4 regions of the Shewanella carassii genome follow, and region 1 is predicted to be linked to each of the others. Evidence: predicted binding sites of a transcription regulator. Region 1 holds the regulator's gene; each other region holds the start of a gene.
What was found. The regulator sigma-54, encoded in region 1, starts transcription at its own class of promoters, with help from an activator protein. The targets are predictions, from matches to a motif close to GTTGGCACGNNNNTNGNNT.
Positions count from the first base shown of each region.

Region 2: the regulator sigma-54 is predicted to act here: its motif matches at 1,386-1,404, upstream of glnA (glutamate--ammonia ligase).
Region 3: the regulator sigma-54 is predicted to act here: its motif matches at 2,277-2,295, upstream of fliD (flagellar filament capping protein FliD).
Region 4: the regulator sigma-54 is predicted to act here: its motif matches at 2,198-2,216, upstream of K5621_RS07050 (flagellar assembly protein FlgT).

Region 1 covers NZ_AP024618.1:731,098-735,695, reverse strand. Annotated here, with positions in the region: gene kdsC (3-deoxy-manno-octulosonate-8-phosphatase KdsC) at 1-322, shown strand, start outside; gene lptC (LPS export ABC transporter periplasmic protein LptC) at 319-879, shown strand; gene lptA (lipopolysaccharide transport periplasmic protein LptA) at 866-1,399, shown strand; gene lptB (LPS export ABC transporter ATP-binding protein) at 1,396-2,124, shown strand; gene K5621_RS03470 (RNA polymerase factor sigma-54) at 2,220-3,680, shown strand; gene hpf (ribosome hibernation promoting factor) at 3,712-3,999, shown strand; gene ptsN (PTS IIA-like nitrogen regulatory protein PtsN) at 4,002-4,445, shown strand; gene rapZ (RNase adapter RapZ) at 4,442-4,598, shown strand, end outside.
Region 2 covers NZ_AP024618.1:4,144,826-4,149,423, reverse strand. Annotated here, with positions in the region: gene glnA (glutamate--ammonia ligase) at 1-1,304, opposite strand, end outside; gene typA (translational GTPase TypA) at 1,760-3,574, shown strand; gene K5621_RS18545 (4Fe-4S binding protein) at 3,760-4,598, opposite strand, start outside.
Region 3 covers NZ_AP024618.1:159,349-163,946, forward strand. Annotated here, with positions in the region: gene flgL (flagellar hook-associated protein FlgL) at 1-180, shown strand, start outside; gene K5621_RS00705 (hypothetical protein) at 230-1,210, shown strand; gene K5621_RS00710 (flagellin N-terminal helical domain-containing protein) at 1,307-2,089, shown strand; gene fliD (flagellar filament capping protein FliD) at 2,343-3,680, shown strand; gene fliS (flagellar export chaperone FliS) at 3,692-4,072, shown strand; gene K5621_RS00725 (hypothetical protein) at 4,065-4,406, shown strand; gene K5621_RS00730 (flagellar hook-length control protein FliK) at 4,403-4,598, shown strand, end outside.
Region 4 covers NZ_AP024618.1:1,541,563-1,546,160, forward strand. Annotated here, with positions in the region: tRNA gene K5621_RS07045 (tRNA-Arg) at 840-915, opposite strand; gene K5621_RS07050 (flagellar assembly protein FlgT) at 971-2,128, opposite strand; gene K5621_RS07055 (FlgO family outer membrane protein) at 2,887-3,501, shown strand; gene K5621_RS07060 (LPP20 family lipoprotein) at 3,501-3,968, shown strand; gene K5621_RS07065 (flagella synthesis protein FlgN) at 4,255-4,598, opposite strand, start outside.

The sequences.
Region 1 (4,598 bases):
AGTCGAAAACCGTATGACGGCCCTGGGGGTAGACAAGATTTATCAAGGCATAGACAACAAGCTGGAGCCCTATGAGGCGCTGCTTAAACATTATGATCTCAAGCCTGAACAAGTGGCCTATATCGGTGACGACATTGTCGACTTGCCGGTGATGAAGCAAGTTGGACTGGCGGTTTGCGTGGCCGATGGCCATCCTTGGGTAAGGCAGCACTGCCACATGGTCACTCAGATTGCCGGTGGCCATGGCGCGCTCCGGGAACTGGCGGATCTTATCCTGCTCAGTCAGGACAAATTTGAAAAAGCCCACGGAATGAGTATATGAATAGGGTCACCCTGGCCATTATTTTGTTTTTCTCCACTGCACTTATCCTTTACTGGCAAGTGCAGAACAAGCGCAACGCTCAACAGAGCGAGGCGCCGGTGGATGTAGTACGACCGGACTTTGTCGCCGATGACCTTCGCTCGGTCAACTTTGATGAGCAGGGCAATGTCGCCAGCAGAGTCGCCGCGGCGCACATGGAACACTATGAAGCCAGTGAAAAGACCTTCTTCAACCAACCGGTTTATCTGGTCTATCCGGACAAGGGCGAAGCGCAGTGGCGCCTGTCTGCCAATGAGGGTAGGCTCAATCGCAAGACTAACCGAGTGGTACTTGAAAATAATGTTATCATCGACGCCATTAGCCCCAATGAACCAATCCAGAGCCTGAAAACCAGTTATGTGGAGCTGGATATGGACACCATGATCATGACCTCAGATCGCGAGATCCTGATCGAAGGCAGAGACTTTAATATCAAGGGATCCGGCCTGTACGCCGATCTCAATGCTCAGCAAGTAAAGCTGACCAGTCAGGTGAAAGGAACCTATGAAACCAAGTAAGTTTTTTATCGGTGCCCTCTTGTGCATCACAAGTCTGTCGGCGATAGCCATCGAAGAAGATCTGCTGCAAAAAGTAGAGATCAGCGCCGCCAATCAGTTTGCCGATATCAAGAACAAGCGCGTGGTATACGGTGGGCCAGTCACAGTCACCCAGGGCAGTTTGAAACTGCTGGCCGATGAACTCACGGCTTACACAGAGGATAAGAGCGGCGAGCGGATCCTGGTGGCCAAGGGCTCACCTGCCACCTATACCCAGAAACTGGAAGATGGCCGTCTGGCCAGCGCCAAGGCCAAAGAGATCCACTACAACATAGACAGTCGCATCATGACCTTGATAGGCCAAGCCAAAGTAGAACAGGACGGCAGCGAAGTGACCGCCGAGAAGATAGTCTACGACATCAACAAGCAGCAGCTGGAAGCGGAAAGCAGCGGCAAAGGCCAAGATAGGGTAACTACTGTTATCCAGCCGGAAAACTATCAGGATCTCAACAAAAAAGAACAGCAGCAGGAGCCGCAATGACCAGCACCCTGACGGCACAGAATCTGGCAAAGAGCTACAAGAAGCGCAACGTAGTCAAAGACGTCAGCCTGTCGGTCAATACCGGCCAAATCGTCGGGCTACTGGGCCCCAACGGGGCGGGCAAGACTACCACCTTCTATATGGTGGTCGGGCTGGTACAGAGTGACAAGGGCCGTATCTTTATCGATGAAGACGAGCTGACCCTAGATCCCATGCACCTGCGTGCCCGTAAAGGCATAGGTTATCTGCCACAGGAAGCCAGTATCTTTCGCAAGTTGTCGGTACATGACAACATCATGGCCGTGCTGCAAACCCGTAAGGAGCTCAACAGCGACGAGCGCGAGGAACAGCTCGAACAGCTACTGGAAGAATTCCACATTACCCACATACGTGACAGCCTGGGGATGTCCCTCTCCGGCGGTGAACGCCGCCGAGTGGAAATCGCCCGGGCGCTGGCCGCTAATCCAAGGTTTATTCTGTTGGATGAGCCGTTCGCCGGTGTGGATCCCATCTCAGTTATCGATATCAAAAAAATCATCGAACAGCTTAAGTCCCGCGGTTTAGGGGTGTTGATCACAGACCACAATGTTCGCGAAACACTCGACGTTTGTGAGCGAGCCTACATAGTCAGCCATGGACAGTTGATTGCCGAAGGCACACCCGCTGAAATCTTGGATAACCAACAAGTACGCGCTGTGTACTTAGGCGAACAATTCAGGCTATAGTTAGGATCATGTCATCCGGAGGGAATTCCGGGTATTATAGCCTGTTATTATTGAATTTTTTCATTGAAAAATAACGAGTAGGGATTAGCGGTATAATGAAAGCGTCACTCCAGCTCAAACTGGGTCAACAGTTGACCATGACACCTCAGTTGCAACAGGCCATCCGCCTGCTGCAACTGTCGTCCCTTGAGCTGCAGCAGGAAATTCAGGAAGCCTTGGAAGCCAACCCCCTCTTGGAGATGGCCGAGGACAGCCAGGACGACCCCATTGACGCCCATAAAGAAAACGACAGCAGCGAACTAAGTCCCCAGGAAGTCGATGGCTCCACGGTAGAAACCTCAGAGGCACTGAGCAATGAATCTATGCCGGATGAGCTGCCTATGGATACCACCTGGGATGAAGTCTTTACCGCTGCCAGTGCCTCAGGGCCGGCCATGGGCCGTGAAGATGACATGCCCTTCCAGGGAGAAACCAGCGAAGGTCTCTACGAACACCTGGAGTGGCAAAAGAACCTGACTCCGTTTTCCGATACCGACGACGCCATTGCCACCGCCATCATAGATGCCATCAACGAACAGGGCTATCTGACCCAGAGCACAGAGGAGATCCTCGAAGCCATGGGCAACCCTGAGATTGAACTCGATGAAGTCGAGGCGGTACTCAAGCGGATCCAGCACTTCGATCCTGTCGGCATCGCCTCCAGAGATCTGCGCGAATGCCTGCTGATCCAGTTACAGCAGTTCAACGCCGACACCCCACATCTGGCCAATGCCCGCTTGTTGATTGACGAACACCTGGATCTCATTGCCGCCCGTGACTTCCGCACCCTGATGCGCAAGACCAAGCTCAAGGAAGATCAACTGCGTGACGCCATCAACCTGATTCAGAGTCTCAATCCCCGTCCCGGCTTGCTGGTGCAGCCGATGGACGAAGAATATGTGATCCCGGATGTTAGCGTCTGGAAGAAAAATGGCCGCTGGGTCGTGGAACTCAACCCGGACTGTATGCCCAAACTCGGGATCAACCAGCAGTATGCTGCCATGGCCCGCAGTGCCCGCAGCCAATCAGACAGCCAGTTTATTCGTGGCCATCTTCAGGAAGCCAAATGGTTTATCAAGAGCCTGGAGAGCCGCAACGACACCCTGCTCAAGGTGGCCAACTGCATAGTGCAGTTCCAGCAGGGATTTTTCGAATATGGTGAAGAGGCCATGAAACCCATGGTGCTCAACGATATCGCCGAGGCGGTCGAGATGCATGAATCGACCATCTCTAGGGTCACCACTCAAAAGTATATGCATACCCCCAGGGGAATATTTGAATTGAAGTACTTCTTCTCCAGCCATGTCGGTACCGAAGATGGCGGAGAATGCTCTTCCACGGCGATCAGGGCTTTTATCAAGAAGCTCGTGGCAGCGGAAAACCAGAAGAAGCCCTTAAGCGACAGCAAGATGGCGCAGCTTCTGGCAGAACAGGGAATCAACGTTGCAAGACGCACCATAGCCAAGTATCGCGAGGCTATGATGATACCACCGTCGAACCAGCGTAAGAGTTTATAAATCCACAGTTGGAATTTGGAGGAATATTTCTATGCAAATCAACCTGACAGGACATCACATCGAGATCACCGACTCACTACGTGACTACGTGGAAAGTAAGTTTTCGAAACTTGAACGCCATTTCGAACAGATCAATAATGTGCACGTTGTGCTCAATGTACAAAAAATGCAACAGATTGCCGAAGCCAAGATCCACCTCAATGGCGGCGAAGTCTATGCTACTTCTGAACATGCCGACATGTATGCCGCCATCGACGTTCTGATTGATAAATTGGATCGTCAGGTCATTAAACACAAAGAAAAGCTGACAAAACACTAACGATGGAACTGAGTACCATCCTGCGGCCGGAGTGCACCACCTGTGCCACTCCGGGCAGTAAGAAAAAGGTACTGGAGCTGATTAGCGATCTCGCCAGCGCCCAGTACCCCACCCTTTCCTCTCAAGCGATTTTTGAAAGCCTATTGGCCCGCGAAAAGATGGGGAGCACAGGTATAGGTAATGGTATTGCGATTCCGCATGGCCGGCTGCCTGATATCACAGAGCCGATTGCCGTGCTGGTCAAATGCGAAGAGCCTATCGCCTTCGATGCCATAGACAACCAGCCGGTGGACATACTGTTCGCCCTCCTGGTGCCCGCCGAACAATGCCAGCAACACCTGAGTACTCTATCCGCCATGGCTGAAAAGCTCAGCGACAAGGCGATACTCAAGCAGTTGCGTAAATCCAGCGATGCAACCGAACTCTACCAGGTGATCACAGGATGAAACTCGCGATAGTCTCAGGCCGCTCCGGTTCCGGAAAATCCGTTGCCCTCAGGGTACTCGAAGACCTGGGTTACTACTGTGTGGATAATCTGCCCCTGCCCATGATAGGCAGCCTGTTGGATAACCTCCGCGGCAGCAATGATCTGGTTGCCA
Region 2 (4,598 bases), 1.0 Mb from region 1:
AACACACCGCCACGGGTCAGGAACTCACGGTCTGCATCCAGAGCCGCCAGGGCGACTTCCAGAGACTCGGCCACAGTCGGGATTTCCGCTGCTTCTTCGGCCGGCAGGTCGTACAGATCCTTGTCCATGGCATCGCCAGGATGGATCTTGTTCTGGATGCCATCCAGACCGGCCATCAGCAGCGCCGCGAAGGCCAGGTATGGGTTGGCCATAGGATCCGGGAAGCGGGTCTCGATACGGCGAGCCTTAGGGCTGGGTACTACAGGAATACGGATAGAAGCAGAGCGGTTACGGGCAGAATACGCCAGCATCACAGGGGCTTCAAAGTGTGGCACCAGACGCTTGTAGGAGTTAGTGCTTGGGTTGGTGAAGGCGTTCAGGGCACGGGCGTGCTTGATGATACCGCCGATATAGTACAGGGCAGTTTCAGACAGGCCGCCGTACTTGTCACCGGCAAACAGGTTAGTACCGTCTTTAGAGAGTGACTGGTGAACGTGCATGCCACTGCCGTTGTCGCCGACAATCGGCTTGGGCATAAAGGTCGCAGTCTTGCCATAGGCGTGCGCCATATTGTGAATGACATATTTCAGCTCTTGAATCTCATCGGCTTTCTTTGTCAGCGTGTTGAAGCGAGTGGCGATCTCGTTCTGACCCGCGGTAGCCACTTCGTGGTGATGAGCTTCTACAATCTGTCCCATCTCTTCTAGCACCAGACACATGGCGCTGCGCAGATCCTGTGAAGAGTCTACAGGAGCAACTGGGAAGTAGCCGCCTTTAACGAATGGCCGGTGGCCAGTGTTGCCTTCTTCATAGCTGGTACCTGAGTTCCAGGCGGCTTCTTTGGCATCGATCTTGACGAAGGTGCCGCTCATGTCGGTACCGAAACGCACGTCATCGAACAGGAAGAATTCTGGCTCAGGGCCGATCAGCACAGTGTCGGCGATGCCGGTAGCGCGCAAGTATTCTTCGGCTTTCTTGGCGATGGAGCGAGGGTCGCGATCGTAGCCCTGCATAGTGCCTGGCTCAAGGACGTCGCAGCGGATCAGTGCTGTGGTTTCTTCGGTAAATGGGTCCAGTACAAAGCTGTCTGGATCTGGCATCAGTACCATGTCAGATTCGTTGATCCCTTTCCAACCACCGATGGAGGAGCCGTCGAACATTTTGCCGTCTTCAAAGAAATCAGCATCTACCTGATGAGTCGGGATAGATACATGCTGTTCCTTACCTTTGGTATCGGTAAAGCGTAAATCAACAAACTTAACTTCCAACTCTTGCAGCTTTTGTAAAACTGATTCGACTGACATTATCAAGCCTCCGGTAGGGTAAAGGGGGTGCCCTTTGTCAACTCTTAGTATGTAGCGTCTGGCGCCTTGTTGGTCTCTATTAAGCCAGACTTGTGCCAATATTCTATTTTGTTGAAACTAAAGGGAAATATAAAATGGCGGGCCGATGAGAGAAGCATTTTTGCACCAGAATGGTGCGTTGTGTGGTCCAAAAAGGTGCGTTCACCATAATGGTGCGCGTGCTTCCCAAGCCGGATATTCATAGGTGTTTAAAAAATAATCCTGTGCGATAGCCCTCCGCTAGAGTAGAATGGCACGCTTTTTAAAGCAACCATCCGGGGAAATTGTGTTCCTCGATACGATGGTAACCCAGGTTTTATAAGGCCTGGAGGGCAATCGCCAAGTAGTCAAAAGTGGTTGCACTATTCTTTTATAATGTTGCATCCCACAGAACAGAGATCGTAAGAGGCAAAACTGTGTTAGAGAATTTACGTAACATCGCCATCATAGCGCACGTTGACCATGGTAAGACTACCCTGGTAGACAAGCTGTTGGCACAGTCAGGAACCCTGGCCACCCGTGGAGAAGCCACCGAGCGGGTGATGGACTCCAACGATCTGGAGAAAGAACGTGGGATCACTATTTTGGCGAAAAACACCGCCATTAAGTGGAACGACTATCGAATTAACATAGTAGATACCCCTGGACACGCCGACTTCGGTGGTGAAGTAGAGCGGGTTCTGTCTATGGTTGACTCAGTATTGTTGTTGGTGGATGCGCAAGATGGCCCTATGCCTCAGACTCGCTTCGTAACCAAGAAAGCCTTCGCCCAAGGCCTTAAGCCTATTGTGGTTATCAACAAGATTGACCGTCCTGGCGCTCGTCCAGATTGGGTTATCGATCAGGTATTTGACCTGTTCGACAACCTGGGTGCTACCGACGAACAGTTGGACTTCCCTATTGTGTATGCTTCTGCTCTGAATGGTTTTGCCAGCTTGGATCCCGATGAAGCCAGTGAAGATATGACGCCGCTGTTCCAGACTATCGTTGAAAAAGTATCTCCTCCGGATGCCGATGCCGATGGTCCATTCCAGATGCAGATCTCTCAGCTGGACTACAACAGCTATGTAGGGGTTATCGGTGTGGGTCGTATCAAGCGCGGTAGCGTCAAGACCAACCAGCAGGTTACTATTGTCGGTGCCGACGGTAAGACCCGTAACGGTAAAATCGGTCAGGTTCTGGGCTACATGGGCCTGGAACGCCATGAAGTGGACACTGCCAATGCCGGCGATATCGTTGCCATCACAGGTCTGGGTGAGCTGAAGATCTCCGACACCATCTGTGCTGTTGGTCATGCCGAGGCTCTGCCGCCATTGTCTGTTGATGAACCTACCATGACTATGACCTTCCAGGTCAACACCTCTCCTTTCGCGGGTAAAGAAGGTAAGTACGTGACTTCACGTAACATCCTTGAGCGTCTGCAACAGGAGCTGGTACACAACGTGGCTCTGCGTGTGGAAGAAACCGAGAGTCCGGATCGTTTCCGCGTATCCGGCCGTGGTGAACTGCACCTGTCCATCCTGATCGAAAACATGCGTCGTGAAGGTTATGAGCTGGCGGTTTCCCGTCCTGAAGTGATCATCAAAGAGATCGACGGCGAGAAGTGCGAGCCATACGAGCAACTGACCGTGGATGTGGAAGAAGAGCATCAGGGCGGCGTTATCGAGAAGCTGGGTACCCGTAAGGCCGACATGCGCGACATGCAGCCAGACGGCAAGGGTCGCGTACGTATCGACTTCATGATCCCAAGCCGTGGCTTGATCGGTTTCCAGACTGAGTTTATGACTGCCACTTCAGGTACAGGTCTGCTGTATCACACCTTCGACCACTATGGTCCCTACAAGGGTGGCGATATCGGCCAGCGTAGCAACGGGGTATTGATCTCCAACGCGACCGGTAAGGCACTGACCTTTGCTCTGTTTGGTCTGCAGGATCGCGGTCGTCTGATGATTGGCCACGCCGCCGAAGTTTACGAAGGCCAGGTAGTCGGTATTCACAGCCGCTCCAACGACCTGACAGTAAACTGCCTCAAGGGTAAGCAGCTGACCAACATGCGCGCCTCAGGTACTGACGAAGCTCAGGTACTGACTCCGCATATCCAGATGTCTTTGGAACAAGCACTGGAATTCATCGATGATGATGAACTGGTGGAAGTAACGCCTAAGAGCATTCGGATCCGTAAGCGTCATCTGACTGAAAACGACCGCAAGCGCGCCAGCCGTCAAGGTTAATCTAGCCCAGGATGTAGAGACCCAAAGCGGACTCTTCATCAAACGGCACATTAGGCCTGATTTCGGTAACTGACCGTGATCAGGCCTTTTTTCAACTGCTTATCTCTTAAGACTCTCCTTAAGTTCCACCCTTGTTCGTTTCAGCCTAGCCGCTGATGCTCCGTTGTTTGCCGTTAATGCAGGGATTAGTGACCCACGTAATCGATCATCTGTAATAGGTGCATGCGCACCGCATCCGGTGTTTGGCTTTCCCAGAAGCCCGAGGTGTAAGCTATCAAGGGCAGCAGGAACAGCAGTCCAAGGACCAGCAGCATTACCGACTTGGCCGACCAGAAATGATTGCGGCTCAGGCCGAACCCCAGCGCCGCTTTCTTGGGACAGGCGGCCACGCAGCGCATGCAGGCCTGGCATTCATCGCTGTGCACTGTATTTTTGGTATGCACTATGATGCCGGCCGGACAGGCGCGAGTGCACTTGTCGCATTTCATCCCCTTGGACTCTATCAGGCAATGCTCCGGGGCGCGGCGGATTTTCAGCGGGCTGAGAAAACTCAGCAGTCCCAGCAGGGCGCCATAGGGGCAGAGGTAACGGCAAAATCCCTGACGGCGCCAGGCGACAATGGCAAGGATCAGGCCAAAGCAGGCCAGGGTGATGAGCCCCGGAGTGATGAAAAACAGCGCCATCTTGAGATCGGCTATCTTGTGATAATTACTCTCCAGGTAGCCGGGGATCCCCATAGACGGCATGCCCAGCACTATGTAGAGCAGCGCTGCCAACAACAGATACTTGAGCATACGCAGTGGCCAGTCGAGCCAGGCAGGCGGCATAAATTCGCGTTTGATGAAGCGTTTGCGCAGGCGATAGAGGTACTCTCCGGCCAATCCCAGCGGGCAGGCCCAGCCACAGAAGGCCCGCTTGCACAGCAGTCCGGTCAACAACACCACTGCCAGCATCACGGCCGCCGCCGGGTGGGTTTGATCCCAGAGTCCCAGGGTGGCTATCGCCTTGAGCTCTATACCGCCGG
Region 3 (4,598 bases), 570 kb from region 1:
AGTCTGGGTAAGAGTAGTCATCAGGAGATGGCGCTGTTTACCAAGGAAGTCATAGGTGAAACCGAGGCGTTGGACTATCCGGCGGCCACTTCAGAGTTTCAGATGAAGTTGACGGCGTTGCGGGTGTCGCAGCAGAGTTTTGTCAAAATCAGTCAACTGACACTGTTTAATCATCTTTAATTCGGGTTTGGAAGATGCCTCACTTGTATCACGACTGTCATAGGTTGCCATGATCCATTCGGTTACTGATGCCCTGAAACTGGCCGGACAGATAAGGCCCATAGGTCAGAGTGCACCACTGCTGGATATGGCGGTGGTGAGTACGACGGAGAACGCCTGGCGTGAGCTATTGCCGTTCCGGCAAGTGGCGTTTGAACGTTGGGAGCGGGCCACTCGGCTGCAACATAACATCAGTGCCATGCAGCTGGTGGATAATGGCTTTGAAGAGGTGCAGCGGATCCTCGAGAGAATGCGCCCCTTGTTGCTGATGAAACCCTCTGCCGAGCAGTTTGAACGACTGCAGCTGCTGCAAAAGCAGTTGCAGCAGCTGCAACCCAGTTATCTGCAGTATCCCTTGTGGGATCCCATGTTCAATATCATCTATCCCAGGCGTCGGGCGCTACGGCGCCGTTTTCGGCTGCGGGCGGTTTCCCTGCTTGAACCTAAACACAGGGACGAGAGCCTGCAGCTCCTGTTACCAAGCGCCGATGGCCCACAGAGTGTATTGTTGCACCTACCGGCCAATATGGAGCCGAACAGCCTGGCACAACTGCTCGGTGAACAGCTGGCGCCCTTAGGTATCAGCCTGGCGCTGGAAAATAACGAAGCGGTCTTGGAGTGTGATGATCAGTTGTGGCAACTGTTGCAGGGAAGTCTTAGCCTCAGTGGTCAGGGGATGCGTCTGCCGGCCGGCGAGATGCACAATATCCGACTGGAGGAGTTGCTCGACTGGCGTGATCCCAGGGAGTGGCGTTTCGACAGTAATGAGACCTTGCGACAGACCCGAGCCAAGTTGGAACGGACGCAGCGGCGGATAGAACATTGGCGCCAGGATTGGCAGGCACAGCAGCAACAACTCTTAAGTAATTTGTCCCAGCAGTTGCAGGCAGTGTCTTTGCCCCAGGTGAATGCTTGCTTTGGCTCGCAACTGGAGGCCTTGTTGGCGCAGGCCAATATCGGCCGCGGTCATGCTCAAGACCTGCTCAGGTAATTTTTTTTTAATTTTTTTCAGTGTGGCTTTCAGTTTGGTTTTTTAGGGTCGCTTTGTTGTTAGTGACACAAATACACTCTTTGGGAGAATCCAACCATGTTGTCTGTACATACTAACTACGCCTCTCTGGTGGCTCAGAACTCTGTAAACAAAAATAACAGCCTGCTGTCTACCGCCATGGAACGTCTGTCTACCGGTCTGCGCATCAACGGCGCCGATGATGACGCCGCTGGCCTGCAGATTGCCAACCGCCTGAACGCCAACGTTGTTGGTATGAGCACTGCCAGCCGTAACATCTCTGACGGCGTATCTATGCTGCAAACTGCCGATGGTGCCCTGAGCGAACTGAGCTCTATCTCCAACCGCATGAAAGAGCTGGCTACCCAGCATGCCAACGGTGTGAACTCTGCCGATGATAAAGCCGCTCTGAAAGCTGAATTTGATGCACTGAAGGGTGAAGCGACCCGTATCAAGACCAACACTGAATATGCCGGTGAAGCTCTGTTCGACAAACTGAAGAATGGTGTCACTCTGCAGATTGGTGCCAGCAAGGCCGAAACTATGGAAGTCAAGCTGGATGCTCAACCAGATGAATCTGCCCTGGATATTACCGACTTGGATACCATCAATACCTTCATCGGTCAGATCGGTACCAACCGTTCTGCTCTGGGTGCCAACATCAACCGTCTGGGCCACACCGCCGCTAACCTGGCCAACGTGACCGAAAACACCAAGGCTGCTTCTGGTCGTATCATGGATGCCGACTTCGCCAACGAATCTGCGGCCATGACCAAGAACCAACTGCTGGTTCAAGCCGGTACCAACGTACTGTCTCGTGCCAACCAGAACACTGGTCTGGTTATGGGTCTGCTGGGCTAAGCGAACCTTTTTGTTTCAGGCGCCGTCCGCAAAGATGGCGCTTTTTTTTAAATGTTATTCGGGAATGGCTCGCAATAGCGGAAGTGACTTTTCCCATTTCCGAGTCTCTGGGGAAGAGACTGTACCAAGTAATAGCCTCTTACCTTACCAACTATCAATATTTACAATGGGTTAGACATGCCTTCTGGATGGCATGCCTCTTGCTATCCCAAATGTTCCAAAGACACGAGCCAGTGTCTAGAAGGAGTTGAAAATGATTTCCGGAATGAGTGGTGCCCAATTCGCGCAGCAGTTGATTAGCGCTGAACGAGCCGGCAAAGACAATCTGTATCAAAGCAGTAAGGCGGGCTATCAAAAACAGCTCGATGCCTACAGTCTGCTGGATAAAGGCTTGGATCGTTTAAACACCAAACTGACAACCTTGGGGACCGATGCCTTTAAGGGCAGTGTTGCCGAGGTGACAGATGAAAATATCCATGTCAGCAGTTCAGTCAGTGCACCGCAGGGAAACTTTCAACTGTCGGTAGAGCAATTGGCTCAGGCGCACCAGTTGGTTAAGCCTTTTGCATCGGAAGACGCCAGTTTACCGGCCTCGGGTGTCATTCAGATCAGCATGGGTGGCAAGACCATGACGGTGGACTTGGCTACCACCAGCGCTGGCGGCGCGACCTCGGTCAGTGAGCTTAGGGATTTGATCAACCAGCATCCCAACAATCCCGGGGTGCAAGCGAGTTTGGTGCGTACCGGTGGCCAGGTGCAGTTGATGCTGACCTCCAAGGAAACCGGTAAATCCAACAGTATCAGTATCACTTTGGATGGCGGTGATTGGGGCATGACTGAGACTCAGGCCGCACAGGATGCCAAGGCGACCCTCAACGGTATGAGTATTACCTCGGCCAGCAATATGCTGAAACAAGTGGTAGACGGGGTGGACATTGAACTGCGTAAGGTTCACAAAGCCGGTGACAGCAGCAATATCAGCATTAAGGCCGACCAGGAAGCCGGTAAAGAAGCCATCAAAGCTTATGTTGACACAGTCAACGAACTGTTGCGTCAAATCGGTGGTTTAACCCGTGGTCTGGGAGCCGAGGCTTTTGGGGATTCTGACTCTACCGACGAGGATGACAAGAAGGCCAACAAGATAGATGAGAGCCAACTGGGGATCCTCAAGGGCGACACCAGCCTAAGAACGCTGCAGCAACAGCTACGTGAATTGAGCTTTCAGAAAGCCCCTAATGGCCTGACTTTGGCCGATGCCGGCATAGAGCTGACCCGAAATGGTGAATTAAAGCTGGATGAGAAGAAGCTGGAAACAGCCCTGAAGACCCAACCTCAGGGGATCAGCGATCTCTTCGGTGCCAAGGGCGGCATGGTCGACAAGGTGCAGGAGATCACCAAGCCTTTCACCCGTTTCGATGGCTATATGGATATGAAGAAGAGCAATCTAAAGCGCCAGTTGGATCGGGTTGAAGACAATATGGAGCGTCATGATCGCATGATGCAACAACGTTATGACATCTATTTGAAGCAGTTCACCGCGATGGAAAGCACCATCAATGAGTTGAACAGCGCCAGTGGATTGTTTTACTGAGGAGTTATTCGATGTTTTATGAGCAGGATCCTTTTAGCGGTTACCGTCAGGCCAGTCTGGATGCCAGGGCGGCTGCGGCCAATCCCCATGAGATGGTACGGATGCTGCTTGACGGTCTACTGGATGAGTTGGCCCGCGCTTCGGGGCATATGGAGCGCAAGGCATTCGAGGCCAAGGGTCAGAGTATCAACAAGTGTTTGAATGTGATCCATGGACTCGATGTGTTGTTGGATATTGAAAATGGCGGTGAAGTCGCTGCAAATCTCAATCGACTCTATGACTATTGTAGCCGCCAGTTGGTGAGTGCCAGCGTGGAAAACAACCCTGAGGCATTGCAGCCCGTGGTGCAGGTTATTCAACAGATCCGGGAAGGTTGGGCCCAGCTTGAGTGAGTCGATAGTCAGTCGGTGGCAAGTCCTGGGACAGCGCCTGCAACAACTGGCCGCAGAAGAGAATTGGTCGGGAGTGCGCCGACTCAATCAGCAGATGATCCAATTACTGCGCCAGAGTGGTAAACCCAGCAGTCAGGCCGAACTGCTGGCGCGCCAATATCTGGAAAGCTGTCACGCTCAGGTAATTGCACAGTTGCAAACCCAAAAGACATTAGTCCAGCGGCAGATGCGGCAATTGTTGGAGCAACAAGAAGGCCTGTCTGCGTATCAACTGACCCAACTCAGCCAGCCTGAATTTCAGCCGGAAATAACCACTAAAGGAGACTCGTATTGAGTATTGCGCTTATCTCATCTCTGGTAGAGACGCCATCGCAAAAAGTATCGTTACCGTCTCATCCAGATAATAGTGGCGATAGTCATAGTTACCAGCAGGAAGAGGAGTCTGTTTCTCAGGCTCAAGCCCAGGCGGATAAACCCGCGGTCAAAAAAGATCCCGCTGGGAAAACCGATAGCCTTGCTCCGACCG
Region 4 (4,598 bases), 810 kb from region 1:
GGGTTGTCATCGGTTTTATACACTTATTGACATAACTCCAAGTAAGAGCGGTCGGTGCTATCAGCTTGAGAAAGCGTCCATTGGTGCACTCGGGTGATGACTTCAACCCCAAAGCTGACAATGCCTCGAAGGCGGGTTAGGGCTTCATCGCCGTAGTGGTTGGTTTTGACTGCCGGAATACCCGAAGCACAACTGAGTTGCTAAAGATATACACCTAATTCCCAGGCACAGGCGGAACTGTGACCTTCCGAGGCATGGATGCCGAGGCAGAGCTTACAAGGACGTACTTGCAGCGAGTCACAGGATCGCCTGTGCGAAAAGGACTGTTCTCGGACGTCCTGTCCTTCACGGCGTGCCCATTCGCGCCGCAGGTGATGGTGAACTGGCAGCTAAGCGCAAGTTTATTGGTGAGTTCTGGCTTAAAGCCATGATAGCCGCTGTACCAACGGCGTAAAGTCGTGGAGCAAATGCATCCATGTACAACGAGCCAGCTCGACATCCCTGACTCGCGCTCGAAAGCATGTTGCAACGCAACTCTCGCCATGTCACAGGAGAGCCTGTGCCAAAAGGACCGTTCTCGGACGTCCTGTCCTTCACGGCATTCGAGCTTCCTGCCCATCTGCGCCGCAGGTGAAAGGTTGTTGCTTAGCGGGAAGCTAAATCCAAGTTGGTTGGCTATTTAAGGCTTTAAAGCCACGATGGCCACATCGCTAACTCAATGTTTTCCTGAGAGAAAACTATCAGAGAACAAAATCACTAATTTGAAGCGCCTGGATCGGCAGAGGATGGGTTCTAAAAGAAGCTTGAGACTTGTGCAAGCAGGCACAAGAAGAAAATGCTGGTCTCCCCACAGGGACTCGAACCCCGATCGGTCGCTTAGGAGGCGACTGCTCTATCCTGTTGAGCTATAGGGAGACGCCAGTGATTATACTGGTTTTCACCCGGATGAAAAGGCTTTAGATTTAATTGCTTAAATCTTAATCGCGATGTCATTAACCTGAATGTTGAGGGCGGCATTTTCACCGCTGAGCACTGCGATGGCACTTTCCTCTGTGACTTGATCTATGGTGATTTTTGCCCGGGTTTCTCCGGCCACGGCACGCATTTGGTTCATGCGGTCGGGCAGGTTTTGTTGCAGCACGATTTGGAACTGATCGCCAACGCGGATGCCGTTGCGTCGCCCCAGGTTGAGTATCACTCTATCTTGTTGACGCACGACTATCTGTGCCAGCAGCGGTCTGCAGGCCAGTGCCATATCGATATCTTTACTGGCATTGGCCAGCACCTTATCTATGGCCTGCCCGTAACTGGCACGCCAGAATCTGTCGCTGTTGGGAGGGACGGATTCATTTTTGGCAAACTCCCAGGGCGCGGAAATGCTGTAGTTCTGATACCAGATCTGCTCGCCGCTGATCCCATGATAGAGGCTGAGCTGCAGCTGAAACAGTCGCTGAGGCTCGCTGTCCCACAGGCCCATAAAGCCGGACTCGGCCGGTTCGGTGGAGATATCTATGATTTGCGGCAGCAACAGATACTGGCTGTCGGTAATTTCACTTATCCAGGTCGGCAAACGGTAACCCCGGATATTGATAAGCTCTTCTTTGATATCCAGCCGCTCTTTGGCGTGCAGGTGGGCAAAGCTGGTGGAGGATTGCTTATCCAGCGTTGCCGCTATCCGCTCTGACAGGATTTGCTGGAAATTTTCCAACTGACCATAACGCAGTTGGCTTCTGTCCTTAATACTGGCCTGTGGCACCAGGATAGCGGCCTTGATGGCCGAGCTTTGGCACTTGTTATCCGGGCCATCGAGAATATCGAGCCGCATAACCACCTTGAGCTTGTCTCCCTGGCGCAGTTCGCTGACCAGTTCGACACTGCTTATCTGCGCCTGACTGGAGAGGCTGAAATCGTTTTGGGTCAAGCGCCCCTGGCTGACACTCTGGGTCGATTGAAAACTGCCGCCACGGGAGAGCAGAGCCATGTTGATGGCGTTGTCCATTGCCGCTTCCCGTGCCTGGGTCAGATTACCATTGATTATTTTGGCTTCACCTCGGGCCTCGGTCCACTCTGCCATGGCGTTCAGGCTGATGCCCAGCAGCGGCAGCAAGAGCAAGGGGGGCAATCTCATAAGGCGGTTCCTCAAAATAGGAGTCAGGGTGACGGAATTTTGCCACCACTTAAACTGGTATTGCTTGGCATTCAAATTTTATGCCAGTGAGAGGGGAGGGCTTACGGTGTTGTTTGTGAGAGCCAAGCAGTTGTTTGAAAGAGCCAAGCTAAAGAGCGGCAAGAATTTGCCGATAAGGCATGAGAGGCTCAACCCAAGCCGGTGGTTGGGATTGGGACAGTGCTACATCACTAAGGTTTAATCATAAGGGTTGCATTCCTGTGATTGCATAGTTGGGGTCGTCTCAATCTGGTCATACTGCGATGGTCGTTCTGCGCTGATAAGCGTCATTGGCGGATATTGATATTTTAAGCCACCTAATGCCGGTGCTATTCACTTGACATGCTTAAACCGTCGCCGGATAGCTCTGAAGCAAGAATTTTCAAAAACGGCTAAGCATAAAGGCTTGCCGTTAGAGGTCATCCGAATTGAGCTCTATTTTTACATAACCCTTGGTTGGTATTTTATTTGCATAGCTTTAGCCAAGGAATATGGAGCCCGGCCAATCGACTTTGATGAGCTGCCTTGGCGGGGGATTGCGTATCCCAATGAAGCGGTGGGAATGGATTGGTGCCCTTGTTAATTCGGTAAATACCGCCGTTAGAGAGTGGCTCAATACTCAGTGTCAAGCGCCGCCTAATATGGCCGTTAAGCCAGGTAGAATAAGGTTTACGCCGGACTCCAAAATAAAGTTAACTGCCCGCTCGGGCGTCAGTGGGATGGATATTATGTATAAAGCCCTGTGTATTCTGCCTTTACTCTTGTTGCCGGCTTGCAGCATGACTGCGCCGCAACCGCGAGCCGACATTGCGCAACCTGTGCCAGTCAATCTATTGGCGCAGCAGTTGGTTGATGAGTTGGTAGCTCACAACGATGCCCTTAAGCCGACCCAGCCGTTACTGGTGATGACGCCTGTGATGGTGGAGGACATGCAGAGCAGCAATGCACTGGCTTCACAACTGCAGCAAGGGTTGATGACAGCCTTTCATCAACAGGGCTTTAATCTGGTCGATTTGAACCTGGCCGATGCGGTGCGGGTCACGCCACAGGGGGATTTCATCCTTACTCGTGACTGGCAAAAACTGCCGAGCAATATTGCGGTGGAGCATGTACTGGTCACCAGTATGAGCCAGGCCAAAGGCGAGATGCTATTCAATAGCCGGATAGTCAGTGTTAGCAACAACCGGGTGCTTTCGGCGGCCACGGCGCGGATAATGGAGCAGGAATTGCCGGGCTACCTGGCGCCATCCAATAAGGTGGTGTCAAAAGAGGGCTTGCTCTATCGCTACGAAAACCGTGGTGAAGACAAGGGCCGGATAGTGGGGGATAAGTAATGAAGTATTGGAGTAACACTTTGTCATTGGCCACGCTGGCATTAGCGTTAATTCTCAGTGGCTGTGCCGATAAAGACAGATATGTGCAGTGGGAGACGGAGGCACCGGGCAGTTTTCCCAAGTTGACGGCAGTAGGCTATGCTCCGCTGGCCAGCCAACCGGCCAAGGAACAGTCGCAAAAGGTGTTGATGGCGATGCAAGCATCCAAGATAGCTGCCTATCGGGAGCTGGCCGAGCAAGTCTATGGTCAGCGTTTATCGGCCGACAGTAAGGTCAGTGACTGGATGCTGAAGGGCGATAATATTCAGGCCTCTGTTTCCGGGGTGATCCGTGGTGCCAAGGTCGTGCGTAGTTATCCGGCCGGAGATCATTATGTGACAGAGCTGGAGCTGGACTTCGCCCGGGTGTGGGATCTGTATCAGCAGCAAAATCGTCCGCAACGAGTCAAAGAGATCACTTACTTTTAGGAAGGTGCCAATAAGGCTTGGTGGTGTTCTCTTTTGTAGAGAGTGATGGCACTTTCCTTAGATTAATTGGCGTAAGCAGCTTGGTTTAGCTGCTTTTTTATGGCTTAAGAGTCCTTGCCGATTTGAGATCAGGGGATACGTTTGGGAAGGTATCTTGAATGTTGCCCCTTGGCCTTAGCGCCCTGTATTGAATCAGGAGAAGGCTAGGGGCACAGTAGCGTGGGTCGCTCCAAGGAGCCAAACTTACTCAATAAGCTTAAGCAACAGAACAGGAATGGGGCTTTAATCAAGCCTTGAGATCGTTACCCAAGGTGGCGATGGTTGAAGTCTTTCCTTTGCCGTCATAGGTCAGGCTGGAGGCGTTACGGCTCACCTGCAGAGCCTGCGCCAAGCGATTGATACTGGCCATGCTCAGCTCTATCAGGCCGGCATTTTCTTGATTGCGCAGTTGGCAAGCAGCCAATAGTTCACGCGCCTCAACGACTCTTTCGGCCAACGGCGGCTGACTGAGCTTGACTTGTTCCGGGTGAGAGGAGAGCGCTTCATCGATGGCCTTGACCTGGTTGAGCAAGTCACTCTTGTCTTTGGCCAATTGCAGCAGATGGTCGGCATTGCGATCCAGCAGGGCAT